DNA from 2 places in the Rhizobium zaerense genome. Region 2 is predicted to be linked to the other one. Evidence: predicted binding sites of a transcription regulator. Region 2 holds the regulator's gene; the other holds the start of a gene.
What was found. Region 2 encodes HrcA, which represses chaperone genes, less so after heat shock. Its sites were predicted from a motif close to GTTAGCACTCNCNNNNNGNGAGTGCTAAC; they were not measured.
Positions count from the first base shown of each region.

Region 1: groES (co-chaperone GroES) is a predicted target of HrcA. The motif match lies at 2,559-2,587, and genes of this name have one in related genera.

Region 1 covers NZ_CM132690.1:4,492,437-4,496,852, forward strand. The annotation lists gene ACS4RR_RS22370 (RES family NAD+ phosphorylase) at 1-408, shown strand, start outside; gene ACS4RR_RS22375 (bifunctional riboflavin kinase/FAD synthetase) at 397-1,389, opposite strand; gene ACS4RR_RS22380 (TIGR01459 family HAD-type hydrolase) at 1,404-2,252, opposite strand; gene ACS4RR_RS22385 (hypothetical protein) at 2,245-2,514, shown strand; gene groES (co-chaperone GroES) at 2,645-2,941, shown strand; gene groL (chaperonin GroEL) at 3,014-4,416, shown strand, end outside.
Region 2 covers NZ_CM132690.1:122,849-127,264, reverse strand. The annotation lists gene ACS4RR_RS00655 (VOC family protein) at 1-196, opposite strand, end outside; gene rph (ribonuclease PH) at 193-912, opposite strand; gene hrcA (heat-inducible transcriptional repressor HrcA) at 1,041-2,129, shown strand; gene grpE (nucleotide exchange factor GrpE) at 2,241-2,873, shown strand; gene ACS4RR_RS00635 (nucleoside hydrolase) at 2,916-3,860, opposite strand; gene ACS4RR_RS00630 (Hsp20 family protein) at 4,138-4,416, shown strand, end outside.

The DNA of each region.
Region 1 (4,416 bases), 570 kb from region 2:
GCCGATCTTTCCGGACGCGGCGGGCTGCTTGCACCAGGACGATGGCATCATCAGGGAATTCCCGTCGTCTATTGCTGTGATCACCCGTCGACTGCGCTCCTCGAAATTCTGGTACAGGTCGACCTGCATCAAATTCCGAGAGATTTTCAGCTCCTGAAAATCCATTGCCCGGACGACATCGAAGTCTTCGATATCGGGATCGATCCTGCTGCGATCAACCAGACCAGCCTGACGCGCGACCGTGGCAGCAAATTACTGGAAGACAATGATTTCTGTCTCCTGCGCGTCCCATCGGCAATCATGCCGGAGGCCGCGAATATCCTTGTCAATCCACGTCATCCGGACGCGTCGCGCCTGACAATCGAAAAAACGATCCGCTATCCTTTCGACAGCCGACTATTGCGCTGAGGAAAAACAGAGTTTCCGATCAAGCGCGCCGAGCGGCTTAACACCCGCAAGCAGTGCCCTCGCCTCTTCCTCGTCGCGCTTGATCTGGGCGACCAGCGGATCGAGGCCGTCGAATTTCAGCTCAGGTCTAATATAGCCGAAGAAGGAGACGGAGCAGAGCTGGCCGTAGAGATCGCCGTTGAAATCGAAAAGATAGGTTTCGAGCAGCGGCGCGCCGTTTTCCGTCACCGTCGGACGGCGGCCGTAGCTTGCGACGGCGTCGTGGAGCGTGCCGTCCTGACGGCGGAAGCGGACGGCGTAGATGCCGGCGGCAAGATCGACCTCCGGCGGCAGGCGCATGTTGGCCGTCGGGAAACCGAGTTGGCGGCCGAGCTTTTCGCCGTCGATCACCTCGGCTTCCACCGTATAGCGGTAACCGAGCATGCCGGCGGCTTCGCTGACATTGCCCTCGTTGAGGAGCGCGCGGATATGGCTCGAAGAGACGACATCGGCGTTTTCGTCGCGGAAGGCATCGATCAGGGTGACGCCGAAGCCGTAGGTATTGCCGGCATTCATCAGGAAGGCGGGACCGCCCTCGCGGCCGCGGCCAAAATGGAAATCGAAGCCGGTGACGACTTCGGAGGCGCCGAGCCAATCCTTCAGGATCGAATGGATGAAATCATCGGCCGAGCGCTGCGAGAATTCGTAATCGAAGGGATATTCGATGACGGCGCTGAAACCCAGCGTTTCCAGGATGCGGGCCTTCAGGGGCGCCGGCGTCAGCCGAAAGACCGGCGTCTGCGGCCGGAAGACCGTGCGCGGATGCGGCTCGAAGGTCAGCACCAAAGCGGGGATGCCGCGCGCCTTGGAGATTTCGAGCGCTCGGTTCAGCACCGACTGATGGCCGCGGTGCACGCCGTCGAAATTGCCGATAGCAATGACGCCGCCCTTCAGATGGGCGGGTAGGGGTTCGCGGGTTTCATTGCGGTGGAAGACGGTCATCGGCTGGCTTCTCTTCATGCAAGGCGGTGCATCCACCACTTCGGCGCGGCGTTTTCCCGTTCGAGATAGGCATTGAGGATCGCCTCGTCGGTCTCGCCGTTGAGAGTATATTCCTTGGCGTGGATACCACCGCTGATGTAGAGGAGGTCGAGGCCGTAATTCAAGGCGCCGCGCACATCGGTCGGCATGCCGTCGCCGATCGCCAGGACGCGCTCGACCGGGAAATCGCCGCGAAGCTCGCGGGCCGCCGAAAGCGTTGCCTTGTAGATCGGCCGGTGCGGTTTGCCGGCGATGCGGGTACTGCCGCCGAGCTGCTGGTAGTAGGCGGCCATAGCGCCGGCGCAGGGGATGATGCGATGGCCGCGCTCGACAATGAGGTCGGGATTGGCGCAGATCATCGGCACGTCGCGGGCTTTGAAATCGAGAAGAATATCGGTGTAATCTTCCGGCTTCTCCGTCTCGTCGTCGAAAAAGCCGGTGCAGACCAGCGATTGCGCTTCGCCCGCCGGCCGGCGTTCGACGCCAATGCCTTCGAGTAGCGCTTTGTCGCGCTCGGGGCCGAGCAGAAAGACGGTCTTCGGCCCTTCGGCGATCAAACCGCGCGTGACGTCGCCAGAGGTGACGATCCTGTCATAGGCGCTGTCGGGAACGCCGATCTGGCGCAGTTGCTCGACCACCTGCCAGGAAAGGCGCGGCGAATTGGTGATGAGGACGACGGCGACGCCGTTCTCGCGCGCCGCTTCAAGGGCTGCGGCCGCCTTCGGAAACGGATCGACGCCGTTGTGAACGACGCCCCAGACATCGCAGAGCACCACATCATAGTGACCTGATATCTCCGAGAAGTTTTCTATCCGCTTGGCCATTCCGATTTCCCGATTTGCTTCAGTCACCGGTGACATTGCAAAGGCGCAAGGCGATGGCAAGGAAATTTCTTCGCTGCCCGGCTCCTGCGAAGAACTCGAAGGCGATCCGAGTGTGCGGATCGGCAAGGGGTTTGACGATTATCCCGAAGCGGCAGCTCGCCGACGGCGGACGACTTCGGCAAAGTTCGGCCGCGCCGGCGTTTCGGCCGCAATCTCAGACTATTCTCAGGCCTCTTCACAATTCCGGCACAAAAATTCGTGACTGCTCTCATTGACTCCTTTCGGAGCCATCCCTAAATGCTCGTCGCTAGCACTCACCGCAAGGGAGTGCTAACATCTGTCCATGTGGGCCACTCCGGTCCGCGAATGTCATTCGATCGAGGGATTAGACAATGGCAAGCACCAACTTCCGCCCCCTTCACGACCGCGTCGTTGTTCGCCGCGTTGAGTCCGAAGCCAAGACCAAGGGCGGCATCATCATTCCCGATACCGCCAAGGAAAAGCCGCAGGAAGGCGAAATCGTCGCCGTCGGCTCCGGCGCACGCGATGAGTCCGGCAAGGTCGTCGCACTCGACGTCAAGGCTGGCGACCGCATCCTGTTCGGCAAGTGGTCCGGCACCGAAGTCAAGATCGACGGCGAAGACCTTCTGATCATGAAGGAAGCCGACATCATGGGCATCATCGGCTGATCGGCCGACCTGCTTTCCCGAAATGGCTGACGGGCGTTTTGCCCGAACAACTCGAATTCAGGAGTTACTAATATGGCATCTAAAGAAATCAAGTTTGGCCGCACCGCGCGCGAAAAGATGCTGCGCGGCGTCGACATTCTCGCCGATGCAGTGAAGGTCACGCTCGGCCCCAAGGGTCGTAACGTCATCATCGACAAGTCCTTCGGCGCTCCGCGCATCACCAAGGACGGCGTTTCGGTCGCCAAGGAAATCGAACTCGAAGACAAGTTCGAAAACATGGGCGCCCAGATGGTCCGCGAAGTTGCTTCGAAGACCAACGACATCGCCGGCGACGGCACCACGACGGCAACCGTTCTTGCCCAGGCGATCGTTCGCGAAGGCAACAAGGCCGTTGCAGCCGGCATGAACCCGATGGACCTGAAGCGCGGCATCGATCTTGCTGTTGCCGACGTCGTGAAGGATCTCCAGGCCAAGGCCAAGAAGATCTCGACCTCGGAAGAAGTTGCACAGGTCGGCACGATTTCGGCAAATGGCGACAAGCAGGTCGGTCTCGACATTGCTGAAGCCATGCAGAAGGTCGGCAACGAAGGCGTCATCACCGTCGAAGAAGCCAAGACCGCCGAAACCGAACTCGAAGTCGTCGAAGGCATGCAGTTCGACCGCGGCTACCTCAGCCCCTACTTCGTCACCAATCCGGAAAAGATGATCGCCGACCTCGAAGACGTCTTCATTCTCCTCCACGAGAAGAAGCTGTCGAACCTGCAGTCGATGCTGCCGGTTCTCGAAGCCGTCGTCCAGACCGGCAAGCCGCTCCTCATCGTCGCTGAAGACGTCGAAGGCGAAGCCCTCGCAACGCTCGTCGTCAACAAGCTGCGCGGCGGCCTCAAGATCGCTGCCGTCAAGGCGCCTGGCTTCGGCGACCGCCGCAAGGCCATGCTCGAAGACATCGCCATCCTGACGGGCGGTACGGTCATCTCCGAAGATCTCGGCATCAAGCTCGAATCCGTCACGCTCGACATGCTTGGCCGTGCCAAGAAGGTTTCGATCTCCAAGGAAAACACCACGATCGTCGACGGTTCGGGCGCCAAGTCCGACATCGAAGGCCGTGTTGCCCAGATCAAGGCCCAGATCGAGGAAACCACCTCCGACTACGACCGCGAGAAGCTGCAGGAGCGCCTTGCCAAGCTCGCCGGCGGCGTTGCCGTCATCCGCGTCGGCGGCTCGACCGAAGTCGAAGTGAAGGAAAAGAAGGACCGCATCGACGACGCGCTCAACGCGACCCGCGCTGCTGTTCAGGAAGGTATCGTCCCCGGCGGCGGTATCGCTCTGCTCCGCTCCTCCACGAAGATCACCGTCAAGGGTGTAAACGACGACCAGGAAGCCGGCATCAATATCGTTCGCCGCGCCCTGCAGTCGCTCGTTCGTCAGATCGCTGAAAACGCAGGCGACGAAGCCTCGATCGTTGTCGGCAAGGT
Region 2 (4,416 bases):
CGGGCGCCGGCGGCTTCACCGTTTCCTCGGGATTGAAGATCAGGAGAACGCCGGGCCCACAGCGGAAGAAGACATGCCGGTTGGCGGCGCGGGCGATCTTTTCAAGCCCGAGAACGTCTTCGTAGAACGTCTCGGCCTTATCGAGATCCCGCGCATAGAGCGCCGTTTCCAACATGCCTTCCAGCATGGGGTTCATCCTTCGACGGCTTGCTTCTGCAGTGCCACGAGTTCGCCGATGCCGTTTCTGGCCAACTGCATCAGCGAGGTGAATTCGCCCTCACTGAACGGCGTGCCTTCGGCGGTGCCCTGGATCTCGACGATCCCGCCGGTGCCCGTCATGACGAAGTTCGCATCGGTCTCTGCCGAGGAGTCTTCCAGGTAATCGAGATCGATCACCGGCTGGCTGGCAAAGATACCGCAGGAAATGGCGGCGACATGATCCTTCAGGACCCGGTCGACCTTGATCATGTTGCGGCTTTCCATCCATTTCAGGCAGTCGTAAAGCGCGATCCAGCCGCCGGTGATCGAGGCTGTCCGTGTGCCGCCATCGGCCTGGATGACATCGCAATCGAGCGTGATCTGCCGTTCGCCGAGCGCCTGCAGGTCGACGACGGCGCGCAGCGACCGGCCGATCAGCCGCTGGATTTCCTGGGTGCGACCGCCCTGCTTGCCGGCGGCGGCTTCGCGCTTCATGCGTTCGCCGGTCGCCCGCGGCAGCATGCCGTATTCGGCCGTGACCCACCCCTTGCCGGAATTGCGCAGCCATGGCGGCGTCTTTTCTTCGAGGCTCGCCGTGCAGAGTACATGCGTATCGCCGAATTTCACCAGGCAGGAGCCTTCCGCATGCTTGGAAAAATTGCGCTCGAACGAGACCTTGCGCATCTGGTCGATTTTTCTGCCTGAAGGCCGCATTCTTATCTCCTGGGGTTTATTTGACCGCTTCTACGATTGGCGGCGCTCATTTGCAAATTCCCTTTTGCCACGGGTGTGAGTTTGACTTACTTTTCGGGAAGTATCATCAGCATGGGTTTGAAAGCTTCATGGGCATCAGGTCGACGTCGGTTTCGGATGCCGTAGCTGCGCTGGACGAGCGCTCCAGGGAAATTTTTCGTCGCATCGTCGAAGGTTACCTGGAAAGCGGCGAGCCGCTCGGTTCGCGCAACCTGTCCCGTATCCTGCCGATGTCGCTGTCGCCGGCCTCGGTGCGCAACGTCATGAGCGATCTCGAAGAGCTCGGCCTGATCTATTCGCCGCATGTCAGCGCCGGCCGGCTGCCGACCCAGATCGGCCTGCGCTTCTTCGTCGATGCCTTCATGCAGGTCGGCGACCTCTCCGCCGAGGAGCGCGCCAACATCGACCGTCAGCTGCGGGCCGAAAGCGGCGGCAATCCCGTTGAATCGATGATGAACGAGGCAAGCCGCATGTTGTCGGGCATTTCGCGCGGCGCGGGCCTCGTCATCACCTCGAAAAGCGATCCGGTGCTGAAACATGTCGAGTTCATCCGGCTCGAACCGACAAAGGCGCTGGCCGTGCTCGTCGGCGATCATGATCAGGTGGAAAACCGCATTATCGAGCTGCCGGCGGGCGTCACGTCCTCGCAGCTGACGGAGGCGGCGAATTTTCTCAATGCCCATATGTCCGGCCAGACCCTGCCGGAGCTCCGCAAACAATTGAGCCGCCTGAAGGACGACGTCCGTCACGAGCTCGATGCCCTGTCGCGCGATCTGGTCGAGCGCGGCATTGCTGTCTGGGCTGGGAGCCCGGATGAGGGGAAGCCGACGCAGCTGATCATCCGCGGCCGCGCCAACCTGCTCGAAGGCCTCGCCGGCGCCGACGATCTCGACCGGCTGCGGCTGCTGTTTGATGATCTCGAGAAGAAGGACAGCCTGATCGAGATCCTCAATCTCGCCGAAAGCGGCCCGGGTGTGCGCATTTTCATCGGTTCGGAAAACAAGCTCTTCTCGCTGTCCGGCTCATCGCTCATCGTCGCGCCCTATCGTGACGACGACGATCGCATCGTTGGTGCCGTCGGCGTCATCGGCCCGACGCGGCTCAATTATTCCCGCATCGTGCCGATGGTGGACTATACAGCCCAGCTCGTTTCCCGCCTTTCGCGCAATCAGCTTTGACGCAGCAACCGCCAAGCACGCGGAATTTTCGCTTCTTTGTCACGCAGACTTGATTTTTTTCGGTCAAACCTCGATATCGGGCGCATCTGAAGACACCAACCGGAGACCGTCATGACCGATGACACGACGAAAAACGGACCTGACGCAACTGCGGCCGATGCCGCAGCCGACGCTGCCGCCTACGTCGAGAACGAAACTGCGCAGCAAGAGCCCGCCCAGCCGGACCCAATCGAGCTTCTGAAAGCCGAAAACGGCGAGCTGCGCGACCGCTATTTGCGCCTTGCTGCCGAGATGGACAATCTGCGCCGGCGCACCGAGCGCGAGGTAAAGGATGCCAAGTCCTATTCCGTCGCCGGCTTTGCTCGTGACATGCTCGCCGTCTCGGACAATCTGCGCCGCGCGCTCGATGCCATCCCTCCGGAGACCAAGGCTGCCGCCGATGCCGGCCTGAGCACGCTGATCGAGGGTGTCGAGATGACCGAGCGCGCCATGCTGTCGGCTCTCGAGCGCCACGGCGTTCGCAAGCTTGAGCCGGTTGGCCAGAAGTTCGATCCGAATTTCCATCAGGCAATGTTCGAGGTGCCGAACCCCGACGTGCCGAACAATACGGTCGTGCAGGTCGTGCAGGCAGGCTTCTCCATCGGCGAGCGCGTGCTGCGCCCGGCCATGGTCGGCGTCGCCAAGGGCGGCCCGAAGCCGACCGAAGCCGAAACCAACTCCGTCTTCGACGAGAAAGACGCCTGATATCCCTTCCTTCTGCCTCGTGCAGAAGGAAAAGCCGAAGCGTTAGATGCGGGCGAAGCGTTCGATCAGCAGATCGAAAAAGCCATCCGCATCGACATGGCGCATGACCTTGGCGTTGCGCTTGCGCTCGGTCACATGCCACCAGTCGACGACCGTCATGCCGACGGTGAGTTCGGACTGGACCTCGATCTCGACATTGCAGTCGCGGCCCTGGAAAAGTTCCGGCTCCAGCAGGTAGGCGACAACGGTCGGGTCGTGCAGCGGCCCGCCGTCGGAACCGTATTTCTCGATGTCGAAGCGTTCGAAGAATTCCAGCATCTCGACCATGGCCTTTGCCGGCGCCGTGCCGATCTCGGCCATGCGTTTCACCCGGTCCTTGCGGGTCAGCAATTGATGCGTCACATCAAGCGGCATCATCACGATCGGAACGCCTGAGCGGAAGACGATATCGGCCGCCTCCGGATCGACATAGATGTTGAATTCGGCCGCCGGCGTGATGTTGCCGCCCTCGAAGAAGCCCCCGCCCATCATCACCAGTTCGCGGATGCGGGGGACGATGTCGGGTGCCTTCTGAAAGGCCATGCCGATATTGGTGAGCGGCCCGAGCGTGCACAGCGTCACCGTGCCTTCCGGCTCGCGGCGCAACGTCTCGATGATGAAGTCGACGGCATGGCTAGGCTGCAGCGCCATCGTCGGCTCGCTGAGTTCCGGACCGTCGAGGCCGGTCTTGCCGTGCACATGTTCGGCCGTCACCAACTTGCGGGCGATCGGCGCGTCGGCGCCGGCGAAAACCTTGGTCTCCGTCCGGCCGCAGAGTTCGCAGACGATGCGCGCATTGCGGCTGGTGAGCGGAAGCGGCACGTTGCCGGCGACCGTCGTGATCCCCAGCACTTCCAGCTCGTCGGGACTGCCGAAGGCCAGCATGATGGCGGCCGCGTCGTCCTGGCCAGGATCCGTGTCGATGATGATCTTTCTTGCGCTTGCCATTCCGATCGTTCCATCCTCGAACTGCGTGTTACCGGGCATGCACCGATTTCTTCACGTCCCGTCACAAATCAGCACAATCCGCGCGGACATGTTTTGATGCGAGGCAGCAGCTGCTTTGTCAAGGAAAGAGCCTGACGTCAGCTTAAAATTGAGCAGGTGGCGCCGACACGTCGTGCCCCATGCCTTGCAGCGCCAGGCTCTTGTCCCCATATTAGCGGCATCCGGATGCTGCACTGAAGGTCCGGGATGGTCGCTTGCGCCAAGGACTTGAAAAGAGATGAGCCGCATTACCCCTTTCGCCAGCCCGCTGCTTCTGGGCTTCGATGCCATGGAAAAGACGCTGGAGCGCATTTCCAAGACGAGCGACGGATATCCGCCTTACAATATCGAACGCATCGGCGCCGACAGCGGCGCGCCGGAGCGTCTGCGTATCACCCTTGCCGTGGCTGGCTTCAGCGAGGAGGAACTCGATGTCTCCATTGAGGAGAACCAGCTTCTGATCCGCGGCCGCCAGGTGGAACAGGGCGAGCGGGACTATCTCTATCGCGGCATCGCC